Regions from separate parts of the Neptunomonas sp. ABH4_499 genome, predicted to be linked through region 2. Evidence: predicted binding sites of a transcription regulator. Region 2 holds the regulator's gene; each other region holds the start of a gene.
The links. The regulator FNR, encoded in region 2, switches genes on or off when oxygen is low (the NO sensors DNR and NnrR bind a similar motif). The targets are predictions, from matches to a motif close to TTGATNTANATCAA.
Positions count from the first base shown of each region.

Region 1: a site for FNR is predicted at 2,834-2,847, ahead of adhP (alcohol dehydrogenase AdhP). Genes of this name have one in related genera too.
Region 3: a site for FNR is predicted at 1,404-1,417, ahead of ACXAF9_RS10170 (HP1242/YdcH family protein). Genes of this name have one in related genera too.

Region 1 covers NZ_JBSWXK010000010.1:32,076-36,797, forward strand. Annotated here, with positions in the region: gene ACXAF9_RS11550 (flavodoxin family protein) at 1-318, shown strand, start outside; gene ACXAF9_RS11555 (Tle-like phospholipase domain-containing protein) at 447-1,205, shown strand; gene ACXAF9_RS11560 (hypothetical protein) at 1,198-1,878, shown strand; gene ACXAF9_RS11565 (hypothetical protein) at 1,950-2,651, shown strand; gene adhP (alcohol dehydrogenase AdhP) at 2,995-4,011, shown strand; gene ACXAF9_RS11575 (LexA family protein) at 4,163-4,570, shown strand; gene ACXAF9_RS11580 (Y-family DNA polymerase) at 4,570-4,722, shown strand, end outside.
Region 2 covers NZ_JBSWXK010000005.1:69,742-74,463, forward strand. Annotated here, with positions in the region: gene ACXAF9_RS06570 (adenine phosphoribosyltransferase) at 1-374, opposite strand, end outside; gene ACXAF9_RS06575 (hypothetical protein) at 550-1,173, shown strand; gene fnr (fumarate/nitrate reduction transcriptional regulator Fnr) at 1,424-2,197, opposite strand; gene hemN (oxygen-independent coproporphyrinogen III oxidase) at 2,292-3,683, opposite strand; gene ACXAF9_RS06590 (sulfite exporter TauE/SafE family protein) at 3,776-4,438, opposite strand; gene ccoS (cbb3-type cytochrome oxidase assembly protein CcoS) at 4,435-4,656, opposite strand; gene ACXAF9_RS06600 (heavy metal translocating P-type ATPase) at 4,683-4,722, opposite strand, start outside.
Region 3 covers NZ_JBSWXK010000008.1:92,729-97,450, reverse strand. Annotated here, with positions in the region: gene ACXAF9_RS10175 (ABC transporter ATP-binding protein) at 1-932, opposite strand, end outside; gene ACXAF9_RS10170 (HP1242/YdcH family protein) at 1,056-1,307, opposite strand; gene aroA (3-phosphoshikimate 1-carboxyvinyltransferase) at 1,567-2,853, shown strand; gene ACXAF9_RS10160 (YeiH family protein) at 2,941-3,999, opposite strand; gene ACXAF9_RS10155 (LysR substrate-binding domain-containing protein) at 4,063-4,722, shown strand, end outside.

The sequences.
Region 1 (4,722 bases), on a different contig from region 2:
TGGTTTACCCAAGGCTGGAAAGACAAGGTATTTGGCGGCTTTACCAACAGCGCAAGCCTAAATGGCGATAAGCAAGTCTCTTTGATTGCGATACAAACCTTGGCCTCTCAACACGGCGGCATCTGGGTGAGCTTGGGCTTACCGCCAAGCAACACCAAAGCGGCCACTCGCCAAGACATCAACAACTTGGGCGGCTCGGTTGGCCTTTTGGTGCAATCCCCATCGGATGCCAGCACCGACGAGATCCCGCAGGGGGACTTGGATACCGCCGTCGAATACGGCAAACGCATCGCCGAAGTCACCCAGAAACTGGGGTAATTGACCCCGTTGATCACGGAAAAGAGCGTTTCGGCGCTCTTTTTTGCGTACTGGCTAAAGAATGCTCAGTCTTGTATAGTCGCGTTTGCTCAGGATGAGTAAATCAATCAATAGTAAAAGGAAATATTATGCCTTCCGTATACGAACTGGCTAAAATTTGCGAAGCCTCATATGATGACCACCCGCATGTCGATGGTTGGGAATTAGTACAACCTACATATGATTTTTTTAGTACAAAAGGCTTTTTTGCTGCCTTATTAAAAAAGGGAGATGAATATGTTGTTGTTTTTAGAGGAACGGATGCCATAACAGGTGATGTAAAAAGCGATATCCAATTAACTTTAGGTATAACACCTGACCAATATAAATCAGCAGAGAGAACTTTAAACTCTGTTTTATATAAATTGCAATTAAAAAGTAGAAACAAGCTTACACTTACAGGACATTCTTTGGGTGGTGGATTAGCTGCATTACTTTCATCTAGGAAAAACTATCCTGTTGTTACCTTTAATGCGCCCGGAATGAGAAGAACAGCACTAGCCTCTGATAGAAACATTTTATTTACCTCTGTATTTTCCAGCACAATATCTAATATCACAAATTATATAAAAAATAAAAATGGCATCAGAACTTATATGGATTCATATAGAAATGTATTACACATTCGCAGCGAATGGGATATCGTTTCAATAGGGGCCGGCCCTAAAATAGTAAAAAACTCTATTACCCTAGAAAATAAAAGTTGCGAGACTGATTATTCCCTATTATCTATAACCAGAGCAAAACGTGCTGCTTTGAGAACACTTTGTGCTCATGAAATATCAAAGTTAGCTAACGTTCTTGCTAGTATTACAGAACTGAACGATGAGATTCAATGGTATGAATAATATATATTTTTTAATAGCGGTACTTTTATCAATCACCTCATTAAACATTAATGCTGATGATAAAAAAGACTACGCCTTTGTTTATAGTAAAGGTTTTGAAAAAACGTATAACATGAAAGGATCTCCAGTAGAACTACCAGATGGAATTCATGCGCTTAGAGCTTTTAAGTCAAAATCGGGGTTAGCTGAGGGCTTCATTCTACAAATCTATGTCAGTAACGATATAGACTTAGGCTTTAAGGAAGAAGAAAAGACATTGTTGTCTTATGAAAATGCAACCTATGGGTTTGCTCACTTTGAAGGAGTGGTATCCTACACCAACGATTCCCTTCAGGAACAAGAGAATAGGCTCGAAAAACAGCAAAGTGATGAATATGGTACAAGAGTCTTGTCATATTCAGAACTTATGGCTGGAACAGCTATCTTTCTTCGTTATACTAAAAACGTAATACCAAATCACACCTTGATCGAGGTTGCTATTCCCGGCCCAGAAGATACTGCTGTTTACTTATTCACTGGCGATAAACCAGTGACGGGAATCAAAAACCTTCTAAAAATTACAGGAAAACTTAAGGAAACGGATGATATATCTTCCGATGGGTACTTAAAAATACCGCTTCCGCAAGAAATTCAGGATTTCTACATGGAAAATTGTGGAACGGTATGCCCTTGAGGATATTTATGAACAGTTATTTATAGATAAATAACTGTTCATATTATATATAAGAACAAAACGATTTAGTAATGCTTAAAAAATATATAATTTTATCTACTTTATTTTTTATTGGTTGTTCATCAGGCAGTGATCAAAGCACTAGTAATAAAACCGATCAAGACTATGCCTTTGCTTATGATGAAAACTTTAGTCAAACCTTGAAAACAGTGAGTGGGACTCCTGTTGACTTACCTGACGGTATACATGCAGTTAAAGCATTTAAATCTCACACACTGCATGCAGAAAAGTTTAACCTTCAATTATTTATTACAGACCCTATTAATCTAAACTTTACCGAACCTGATAAAACATTTCTGGCTTATGAAAGTTCAACGTATGGTTTCTTAAGTTTCTCCCAAGCTAGGGGGTTTTCAGATAAAGAAAAACTGAAAAAGCATAATATTGAAGAAAAACGCCAAAGTGATGAATACGCTGGTCGAGTGCTTACTTACTCAAAGAACCTAGCAGGTACGGCATCTTTTTTACGTTACTCTAATACTATTCTTCCGGGATATACCCTCATTGAAGTAGCCATTCCTGGACCAGATGTGGAAGCCGTATATCTTTATACCGGTACAGACGTACCCGTAGGTGTTCAACCCATTCTTAGAATTACCGACAAATTAAAAGAAACCGATGATTTATCTTCCTACGGATATCTGAAAATACCTTTACCACAGGACATTAAAGATTTTTACATGAAAAATTGCGGGTCGTTATGCCCACCTTAGGAACACTCCCACTGAGCGCCGTGTAGGTTATATTGCGCAGATCTGAATGGGCTATCGCATTATCTAGATCAGTCTACTCTAGAGAAAAAAGAGCTTTTGGATCTATCCAAAGCCCTCGTGAAGTAACCTCTCTTGATCTAAGAGTGAGGAGCCCTCCTCACTCTTCTTTACCTCTTTTTCTTTTGCCCTCGATCAATTTCAGTAAAAAAACAGTACTTTAGTACTACAAAATCACGACCTATTGCTGACCTGCGTCTAAAAACTATCTGCTCACATCGGGTCTAATAGATCGCATAACACATGATAATGATTTTTGTTTACAGCGTATCAAGGAGAGATTGATATGAAAGCTGCTGTTGTTAGCGAATTTAAAGGTCCTTTAGAAATCAAAGAGATGCCGCTACCTGAGGTAAAAGCACACGATGTATTGGTAAAGATTCATGCGTGCGGCGTCTGCCATACCGATTTACACGCCTGCCACGGAGACTGGCCGGTCAAACCAAAGATGCCTCTGGTACCTGGGCACGAAGGTGTGGGCGAAATTGTTGAGGTTGGCAGTGAAATCAGCCACCTGAAAAAAGGCGATCGCGTGGGTATTCCTTGGTTGTACAGCGCCTGCGGTCACTGCGATTACTGCCTCGAAGGTAAAGAGACCCTGTGTCTGGAACAGCACAACGCAGGCTACTCGGTTGACGGTGGCTTTGCGGAATACTGCCTAGCTAACGGTGACTACACAGTTAAAATCCCAGACGGTTTAAGCTATGTCGAAGCGGCACCTCTGTTCTGTGCGGGCGTGACTACGTACAAGGCGCTGAAAGTGTCTGAAGTGAAACCCGGTCAGTGGATGGCGATTGTGGGCGTAGGTGGCTTGGGTCACTTGGCCATTCAGTACGCGGTTGCGATGGGTATGAACGTGATTGCGGTTGATACCGGTGATGCCAAAATGGCTCTGGCAAAAGAGCTGGGTGCAGCGCACTGCATCGACTTTATGAAAGAGAGCCCATCCGAGAAAATCGCCGAACTCACCAACGGTGGCGTACACGGCGTTGTCTGCACGGCGGTGTCTAAGCCTGCGTTCTCAGAAGCATACAAATCGATCCGTCGTGGCGGCGCTTGCGTCTTGGTTGGTCTGCCACCTGAAGAGATGCCAGTGCCAATCTTCGATACCGTGCTGAACGGTGTGCGCATCATCGGCTCCATTGTCGGTACCCGTAAAGATCTAAAAGAGTGCCTGCAGTTTGCCGCCGAAGGTAAAGTGCGCGCGACCATCGAAACGAAGAAACTTGAAGACATCAACGAGATCTTCGCGGATATGGAGAAAGGTGAGATCACCGGCCGTATCGTGATGGAAATGAACTGATCGTTTGATCGATATAAAAGGGCGCTTCGGCGCCTTTTTTTATGCTGCCACCCCTAAATCTTCCATGGATGGGCCTCCTCACAGCACAGTGCTTGATCTTTCTAAAAATCAACCTAGAATGCTGTATATATAAACAGTATCTGGTGTCACTATGCTGCCATTCATTCCTCTTAGAGCACAAGCAGGCATCAGCGGTTTTGAGTCGCCTGCGGCAGAATATGCCGAGCTTGCCTTGTCGCTTGATAACATTCTGATTGATCACCCCAGTGCAACCTACCTTGGTATTGTCGAAGGGGAATCCATGACCGGCGTCGGCATCTTCCCAGGCGATATTCTGGTCGTGTCCCGCGCAGAAACCGTACGCGATGGCGATGTGATCGTTGCTACCTTAAACGGCGCATTCGTCTGCAAAATTGCTGATACCCGCAACAAGCGCTTGCTGTCCTCCTCCCAACTGTTTCGTGACTATCAACTGCGCGAAGGGGATGAGTTCTCGGTGGAGGGCGTGGTCACCCGCTCGATTCGGCTGTTCAGACCCCTCACGAAGGAGCTGCGCTGATGTTCGCGCTTGTCGATGCGACAGGCATGTATGCATCGTGCGAGAAGATCTTCGACCCCAGCATACGTAAGCGGCCCGTGGTGGTGCTCAGTAATAACGATGGCTGTGTGGTGGCTGCTTGCCCGATGGCGAAAAAGCTCAATATCCCGATG
Region 2 (4,722 bases):
AGATCATCAAAGACCAGAACTTTGTCGCCAGCAGAGACGGCGTCTTTTTGCATCTCTACAACCGATGTGCCGTACTCTAAGGTGTATTCTTCGTGAATGGTTTCACCCGGCAGCTTGCCTTTTTTGCGGACCAATACCAAAGGAAGCTGCATCTCGTACGCCATGATCGAAGCCAGCAAAAAGCCGCGTGCATCGATGCAGGCAATGTGAGTGATTTCTGTTTCCATGTAGCGTTGGATAAACGCATTAGCAACCATCCGAAGTGCTTTAGGATCTTTAAAGATAGGCGTAATATCACGAAACATCACACCTGGCTCTGGCCAGTCTGGTAATGTACGGATTACAGATTTGACGTAAAACTCGTCATAAGACATGGATGGTTGACTCCTGAAATTACGTGGCAAATAGGCCACTTACAAACACAACCGCTAAGTATATCGGGTTCTTGCGAGTGCGCAAAATACGGTATGCATCATCCGACTGTCATTTGGTTTCGGTAACGTCTCAGTGTGGATCGCTAAGTCTCGAATAATAAGGAGCACAAAGACGATGAGCGCGTTTGAACAAGCGTTTTTAAAACACTACCTCACCTTTGGTTTAGGCTCGATGCCCAAGTCCGATGTGGATGCATTGGTCATGCACTTATTGGATAAGCACGGTTTGGATGGCTCGCCGCCGTTAGCGGTATACAGTCATCAGGCGGTCAGCGAAATGTTAAAAACCCCTGTGTCTAAAGTGAAAAAACTGCGTTATGACGCGGCGCTCAAATTTGGGGGAGATATCGAAGAGGAGGCGAAAGCGCGCCTGTTAGCCTCGTTGGATCGCGCGGTGTTTGAGCTTGAACAAGACCGTATTCTTTTAATCATCGAAGATATGCTGGCCAAACATTGGTTGCAGGGGCAGCTAAAAGCGCAGCAGCAGGTGTTTGATTTTTCGCTCAACTCCGAAATGATCAAGGTCTCGGCCGAGGGCTTATTTACTGTACTTGATGTCGTGTTTGATTCAGCGGAAGTGGCTGAGTTTAAAGAGGGTTACGAAAGCGCCAAGGAGATTCAGGATAGGGCGGAACGCCAAGCCTACTTTAAAGGCGTGTTGCGTCGTTTTGTTGAGTCGGCGGCCAAAGCGGCTGGTGCCGGTGTATTGGCTACCTTGGTTACTCTGTTAGGATCTTGAAATTACAGGTAAGTACTTATGTTGACGCAGCTCAATGTTTTTAAACCTGAATAGAGGTTTAATGGACTCGTTGGGTTACACAGAGATGGCTACTCTTTGTGCAACATTAGGCGCCGGGCACAGGGAACTGCCCGGCGTTTTTTATTGTGCCTAACACACATGCGAACTTGTGAAGATTGTGTTTTCGTTGATCAATAAAAAAGCCCTGATAACAATGCGTTATCAGGGCTTTTTTATGTTGGGTCTCGATTTACAGCGTGAGTGTTTGTGCTTGTTCCTCTTCTTCACCTACGCACTCGCCAGAGGCAATCATGAGCTCGTCCATATCCAGTAGGCGAATCTCTTTGCCATCGACTTCAAGGAGTCCGTTTTTCTGGAAACGCGTAAAGATTCGGCTTACCGTTTCGACCGCCAAACCTAGATAGTTACCGATCTCGTTACGAGACATAGACAGACGGAAATTGCTTTCAGAGTAACCACGGGCTTTAAAGCGTTGGGACAGCTTCAGTAAGAAGGTGGCGATGCGCTCCTCGGCGTTCTTTTTCGAGAGCAGCAGCATCATTTGCTGATCTTCACGGATCTCTTTACTCATGGTGCGCATCACTTGGCGACGTAACTCAGGCAACTGCCCACACAGGTTGTCCAAGTTATCGAATGGGATCTCGCACACGGTCGTGGTTTCTAAAATCTTAACCGAGATAGGGTACTCTTGGTGATCAAAGCCGCTCAAGCCAACCAGCTCGCCAGGGAAGTAAAAGCCAGTTATTTGCTCTTCACCTTCATTGGTAAGGGTATAGCTTTTCACGCTGCCTGCCCGAATGGCATACACAGATGTAAAACCCTCACCTTGATGGAACAGGTGCTCTCCTTTTTTCAACGGACGACTTTTATCGATGATGTCATCCAGTCGATCCATTTCTGTCATGTTGAGTGACACGGGTAAACAGAGAGAGCTCAGGCTGCAGTTGCTGCAATGAGCTTGGTGAATGCTGCGAAGTTTCCCTTCTTTGGCGGTATCAGTCATGACCCAATCCTGTAAATAGTGGTAAAGGTTTTCGATGGATTCATCAAAAACCCTACAGATTATGTACCAAATAATCGTTTGTTTGAATGGTATATTAGATAATTCTTGAAAAACTCTGCACCTTTTGAGCTTTCGGTATGTAGGCATCAAATGCCATACAGATGCGCCTGATTAACAAGCGCCCTGCCGGGGTAACGAACAGTTTTTCAGGGCTACGTGTGATCAGCTTATCGGCTTCAAAACGCGCTAGCTCTTCTTCGGCATCAAAGAAGTAGTCTTTAAAACACATCCCAAATTGCTGCTCAACATGTTGAATATCCAGCTTAAAGTGGCAGATCAATTCGGTGATCACGTGACGACGGATGTGATCGTCTTGATGTAAGGTCACACCACGGCGTATGGCGTGCCCGCGTGTTTTGACCGCGTTTGCCCATGCATCTACTTCGTGTTCGTTTTGGTAGTACACATCGCCAATTTGGCTGATGGCCGAAACGCCCATCGCTACCAGATCACATTGTGCGTGTGTCGTATAGCCTTGAAAGTTACGATGCAGGTGGCCTTCGCGCTGCGCTTTAGCAAGCTCGTCATCCGGCTTGGCAAAGTGATCCATCCCGATGTACACATAACCGGCTGCCAGCAGTGTGTTTATGGTGGATTGCAGAATTCGCAGTTTTTCCGATGGAGAGGGCAGAGCTTCTGCATCAATCCGACGTTGTGGGCGAAAGCGCTCTGGCATATGGGCGTAGTTAAACACCGATAACCGATCTGGACTCATCTTAATCACCGTCGAGAGCGTTTTATTAAAGCGCTCAAGGTCTTGATGGGGTAGGCCGTAGATCAGATCCATATTGATGGATCGAAAACCCAGTCGGCGCGCTTCATCAAGAATGGCTTGTACCGATTCGATGCTTTGTTCGCGATTAACGGCTTTTTGCACCACAGGGTCTACATCTTGGATACCCAAGCTTATGCGGTTAAAGCCGATCTTTCGAAGGCGAGCTAAGGTGTCGAAGGTGACCTCGCGCGGGTCAATTTCGATGGAGTAGTCACCCTCGTCGTCATCGCGTAATCGAAACGCCTGACGAAGCTTGTTCATTAAGGCTTCCATTTGATCATCACTGATGAAGGTGGGGGTGCCGCCGCCCCAATGAAGCTGGTCAACCAAACGGTTTTCACCGTATAGGGCTGCCATCTGATCGATCTCTTTGAATAAGGTTTCTAGGTAGGGCTCAGCGCGATCTCGATTACGAGTAATCACCTTATTGCAGGCGCAGTAGTAACACACGTGCGCACAAAACGGGATATGCACGTAAAGCGAGAGAGGTGCGCTTTTGTCCGCCGTTGTTTGACCGGTTGTGATCAAGGATTGAGGGGTTAACTCTTGATCAAACTGTAACGCTGTGGGGTACGATGTATAACGAGGACCCGCTAGGTCGTATCGGTTAATAAGGTCTAGATTCCAAGCGATGGCGGAAGGTGATGACACGGGAAGCCCCCTTACTGCAGTAGAGTGGCTCTATTCTAGAGAAGCTCTGACACCAAAACCTTGATACGGATCAATGTTCGCTGGGCAGGGTGTTAATTTTCGATTAAGCTAAGCCAGCCTTGCCATGGGAAAGAAGCCAAGCCCATCAGTATCACCAAAAGCCCAGAAACACGTGGCATCCAGGATGTTTGCATCAACTGCTTGATGTTGTGCGCGATGAGGCCCGTGGTCAGCATGGCCGGCAAAGTACCTAAGCCAAAGCACAGCATCAACGTTGCGCTACTGACGGGGTCGCTAGCGCCAGCGCTCCAGACCAAAGTGCTGTAAATAAGACCGCAAGGCAGCCAGCCCCAAAAAAAGCCCAGTAACATGGCCTGTGGCAAGCTTTTTACCGGCAGCAAGCGGCTCGCAGCTGGTTGAATCAGAGACCAAAGCCCTTGGCCTGCTTTTTCGAGATAGGTGAGTGCTCTCCACCACTGGCCGATATAAAGTCCCATCAAAATCAGCATGAGCGCGGCCAGTGTACGAAGCACCAAGGCTGAAGTCATTGATTGACTGAATAACCCTAACGAGCCCACCAGTAAACCGGCGAGTGTGTAACTGAAAATGCGGCCAGCGTTATAGCCCAATAGAAAGCGAAAGTGGTTACCTGAGAGTGCCATTGAAGCAGCTATACCGCCACACATCCCCAAACAATGGGTGCTGCCAAGAAAACCTAACAGAAGTGCCGATACAACCGTAAGGTCAAAACTCATGAAGTCGCGTCCGGCCCCTGCGCGTTCGAACTCTCTTTAGGTGAGTTTGTGGCGGCTTTATCCTTAGGGATCAGGTGTTCATCGTTTTCAAACAAAATGCTGTGCGCAGGCGATTCCAGATCATCAAACTGCCCTGTATTTACGCTCCAAAAAAATGCCCAAACGGCGATGCCTGCCAGTACGATGGCTAATGGAATCAAAAAAAATAAAATCTCCATAGGGGCCTCTTTGGTGAGAATGCTTGTTAGCGCGTTTGCTCAATCAACGGCGCCACCGAGCGCGGT
Region 3 (4,722 bases), on a different contig from region 2:
CCCATCATGAACCACAAATAGCCAAACACAGCCATCATCTGTCCGACTGACAAACCAGAGAACACCACCATCAACATCGACACTGCACGAAACACGTCAAAGCCGATTAAAAACACCATAAAGCTGAACCGGCCTGCCGCTTCGCTTTTCCACTCAAACGAGGAGGACGACTCTTTTACCCCTTCTGCCAAGCCCACCAATCGGCTTAAGTAATGTGATTCGCGGTTTGCGGTACGGATTTGCTGAATGGCATCCAAGGTTTCTGTCAAAGCCCCTTGAAATACCTCATACGCTGAGTTTTCGGTGCGTTTTAGCTCCTTTACCCGCTTACCGATCTTCATGGTGACATAGATCACCAAGGGGTTCAGAAACAAAATGAAGAGCGCCAACTGCCAATGCATCCACAACAAAATGATGGCCGTGCCTAAAATCGATAAGCTGGCAACCAGAACCTTGCTTATGGAGGTCCCTACAAATCGATCAATCGTGTCGAGGTCCGTCACAAAATGAGAGCTCACCGCCCCACTTCCCATGGTCTCATATTCGGACATGGCCACCTTGCCTAAACGCTGAAGCAAGGTTTGGCGCATCCGAAAGATCATATCCTTGGAGATCAGGGTAAATTGACGCGACTGCCAAACGTTCAACACCAAGGCCATGGATCGAAGTACAATGGTAAACAGCAAGATCACGCCAATGTACAGCACAGGGCCATGCCACTCTGGTGGGAACCATGTATTCACGGTCTCGACCATGCCTGCCGGTTTTTCCAGCAGCACCTCGTCAACCAATAAGGGCATCAATAAAGGTAACGGGACGGCCGCACACGCCGCCAAAATGGCGACAAGATTAGCCAGTATGAGCTGCTTTTTATGATCAAGCGCGATATTACGAATGTAATTAAAATCGAAGATGGGTGGCTGGCTTTTCATAACACCTCTTACGTTAGGATGCGAGGTAAGTGTACCAGCCTGCCTTTGGAATAACGCCATAAAAAAGCCCCGCTTAACAAGCGAGGCGAAAGCACGTTTAAAAGATCGGTTCAGACAACCCGATTAGGCGGTTGCTGATTGCTCTTTGATCATGGCGTACATCTGATCTTTTAATTGTACGCGTTTAAGTTTCAAAGACTCTTCTGCTTGGGTTGATGCAGGCGTGACTTCGGCCTCCATCAGTTCAACTTGTTTGGTAATGTCGTGGTATTCATCAAATAGGCGAGCAAAGTGTGCATCGCTGGTTTTCAGTGTGTGAATTTCATCACGGTACTCGGGTAGATCAAGAATCAAAGCATGATGTTCAACGGTCATAAACGACACCTGTATTACCAAGGAAACTGAGTGGTTAATGGTTTTCACTTATCCCTTTAACCAATTTCAGTATCGTTAAAGATGCACTGCGTCACATTGATGCGGGTCAATAAAGCGACCTACCCTTCTGTATCCTGACTAGGCAGACGATAAAAGTCGGTTTTTACAAAACAAGGCTCGACCTCTCTTGCAACTCAAGGTAGGTTATACCACCTTACAAAAAGATCGAATTAAAGACTGTACGCAAAAGAGTAGCCTGATGGATAGCTTGACGTTACAACCGGTTGAATCCGTATCTGGAGAAGTCCAGATCCCTGGGTCTAAAAGCCTCTCGAACCGCATTCTGCTACTGGCCACCCTGGCCAAAGGCACCACAACAATCACCAACTTATTGGACAGTGATGATGTGCGTCACATGCTCAATGCCTTATCGAGCATGGGTGTGGAGTATTCCTTATCGGACGATAAGCGTACCTGCACACTCACAGGTCAAGCAGGCCCGTTAGGCCAAGCCAGCGATCATCTCTTTTTGGGTAATGCCGGTACGGCGATGCGCCCGTTGTGTGCTGCACTGTGCCTTAGCAACGGCGAATATGAACTGACCGGCGAGCCTCGCATGTACGAGCGCCCCATTGGTGACCTTGTGGATGCCCTGCGTCAACTCGGCGCTGACATCACCTACTTAGGCGATGACAACTACCCGCCCCTTCGTATCCGTGCACACGGTTTGAAAGGTGGCGAAGTCAGCATCAAAGGGAACATCTCCAGTCAGTTTTTGACGGCCCTATTGATGGCCGCACCACTGGCAGAAAGCGACCTCACCATCACCGTTGATGGTGAGTTGGTGTCTAAGCCATACATCGACATTACCCTGCATACTATGAAGCTGTTTGGGGTCGAGGTTGATAACCAAGACTACCAGCGCTTTGTTGTAAAAGCGGGCCAAACGTATCAATCGCCAGGTGAGATCATGGTCGAAGGCGATGCCTCTTCTGCTTCTTACTTCCTTGCCGCGGCCGCCATTAAGGGCGGTACCGTACGTGTCTATGGCGTGGGGGCTGACAGCGTTCAAGGCGACAAACGCTTTGCCGAAGTACTCGAAGCGATGGGGGCCGAAGTGACCTACGGCCCAACCTTCATCGAAGTGACTGGCAAAGGTGCATTAAATGCCGTGGATATGGACATGAACCATATCCCAGATGCTGCCATGACCATCGCAACCGCAGCCCTGTTTGCCGAGGGCACCACGGCCATTCGCAACATCTATAACTGGCGCGTTAAAGAAACAGACCGCTTAAGCGCAATGGCCACCGAGTTACGCAAAGTCGGTGCCGGCGTTGTGGAAGGGGAAGATTTTATCGAAGTCACCCCAACCGATACGTTAAAGCATGCCAGCATCGATACCTATGATGATCACCGCATGGCGATGTGCTTCTCGTTGGTGGCCTTGAGTGATACACCGGTCACCATCAATGACCCTGGCTGTACGCGAAAGACCTTCCCAGAATACTTTCAGCTGTTTGAAAGCATCTGCCAGAACGATTAATCACCGATCTGAGCATAAAAACGCCAACGAAACGCCAACGTGAGTTGGCGTTTTTTTTTATTGGCTGTCGCTTAGATGCGACACACCCTAGAGCGCGATTAACGTCTGGTTTAATCCATATCCGCCCAGCATTAAGGCAATAAACAGAAAGGCCGCCAACATCATTGGTTTAGGGCCTGCTTGTTTTAAGATGGCCACCCGTGTTTGGTACCCCAAAGAAGCCATCGCCAATGTTAAACACAGCTGGCTGATGATGTGTGCTTTGGCTCGAATAGCTTCCAGCAAGCTTACTGAGGCAACCTCTGGCAGCAACCAGCTGTTGATCATCACGACGGCGATAAACCCAAACACAAACCATGGAATGGGTAACCCCTTGAGGATTCGCTGTTCGCGGTTTGATTCTTTCGCCTCGCTTGAGAACAAATACCAGCCCAGCGTGACGACAAAGGGTGCCAATAACATCACACGGATCAGCTTAACCACCACCGCATTTTGTAAAGCCGCACCGCCTACACTGTCCCCAGCGGCGACGGCCTGGGCAACCTCGTGCACGGTACTGCCAATGAACACGCCGTATTCCGCTTCACTCATGCCACTGAAGGGGAAAAACACCGGATACAAAAACATCGCCGTGGTGCCAAACAACACCACCGTCGCGACCGCCATGCAAACATGTTGCTGTTTGGCTTTAAGAACGGAATCAGTCGCGAGTATCGCCGCCGCGCCACAAATGGCACTACCTGCTGTAGTTAAAATAGCCAGATCCGCAGGTAGCTTCATCACTCGGATACCTATGTAGCAACCGAGCAGCAGCACACCCGATACCATTAACAGATCCAGCAACACAGCGGCCCAACCCACAGACGCGACCTGTTGCACGGTAAGCCCCAATCCAAACAGAACAATGCCCGTTCGCAATAGGCGTTGCTGGCAGAATCGAATCCAACGCTGCTCACCCAAAGAGGGTGCTCGCTCACCCACAAAATGCCCCGCCACCATCGCCAACACAATCGCAATGGGAAGTGGACTTAAACCCAAACTCTGGATAACGGGTAAATGACTTAACCCCATCGCCAACAAAGCAATGATGGGTAGGAAAATGTAGGCCACGGTATGCTCGTCTTTTTTAGTAATCGTTTTGAGCACAGTGTAAAGACCACCAAAAATAAGTAAAATGGATTTATTGAATATGAAACATTAGTAAAACCGATGATTAATAGCTCATTCCGTGCTTTGCGCTTGTTTGAGGCGACAGCACGTCTATCTCGATTGACTCAAGCCGCAGAGGAGCAATCGATCAGCCAATCGGCGGCTAGCCAATCCTTAAAAGAGCTTGAGAACCAGTTGGGCTATGCCCTCTTTTATCGACAAGGGCGTGAACTGCTCTTAACCCCAGAGGGAGAGCGTGCATTAACCACCGTGCGCGCCATTCTGACGCTTGCTGACCAACTGAAGCACCCTTTCAGCGATGCGGTCAGCGGCCCCCTCTTGATTGGCGCGAGCGTCACCATCGGGAATTACCTATTACCCAAAGTGCTTGCCCCGTTGCTCGAGCGCCATCCAGCATTGGCCCCTTCTATTCGCATCGCGAATTCTCAGCAGGTGATTGAGTGGGTAGCGAAAGGGTTATGTCAGATTGGGTTAATTGAAGGCCCAGCTACTCACAGCCACTTAACCATACAAGGTTGGACTGAGGACGAGCTTTGGGTGTTTGGTCATCCAGAGGAACCCGACAGCCTCGATATCCCAGCGTTAAGCCATCATAATTGGATTTTCCGCGAGCGTGGCTCAGGTACACGGGAGATCATCGACTTGGCGACTCAGCGACTGGGGTTCTCACCTGCGATTCGGCTTGAATTAAGTGGCCAA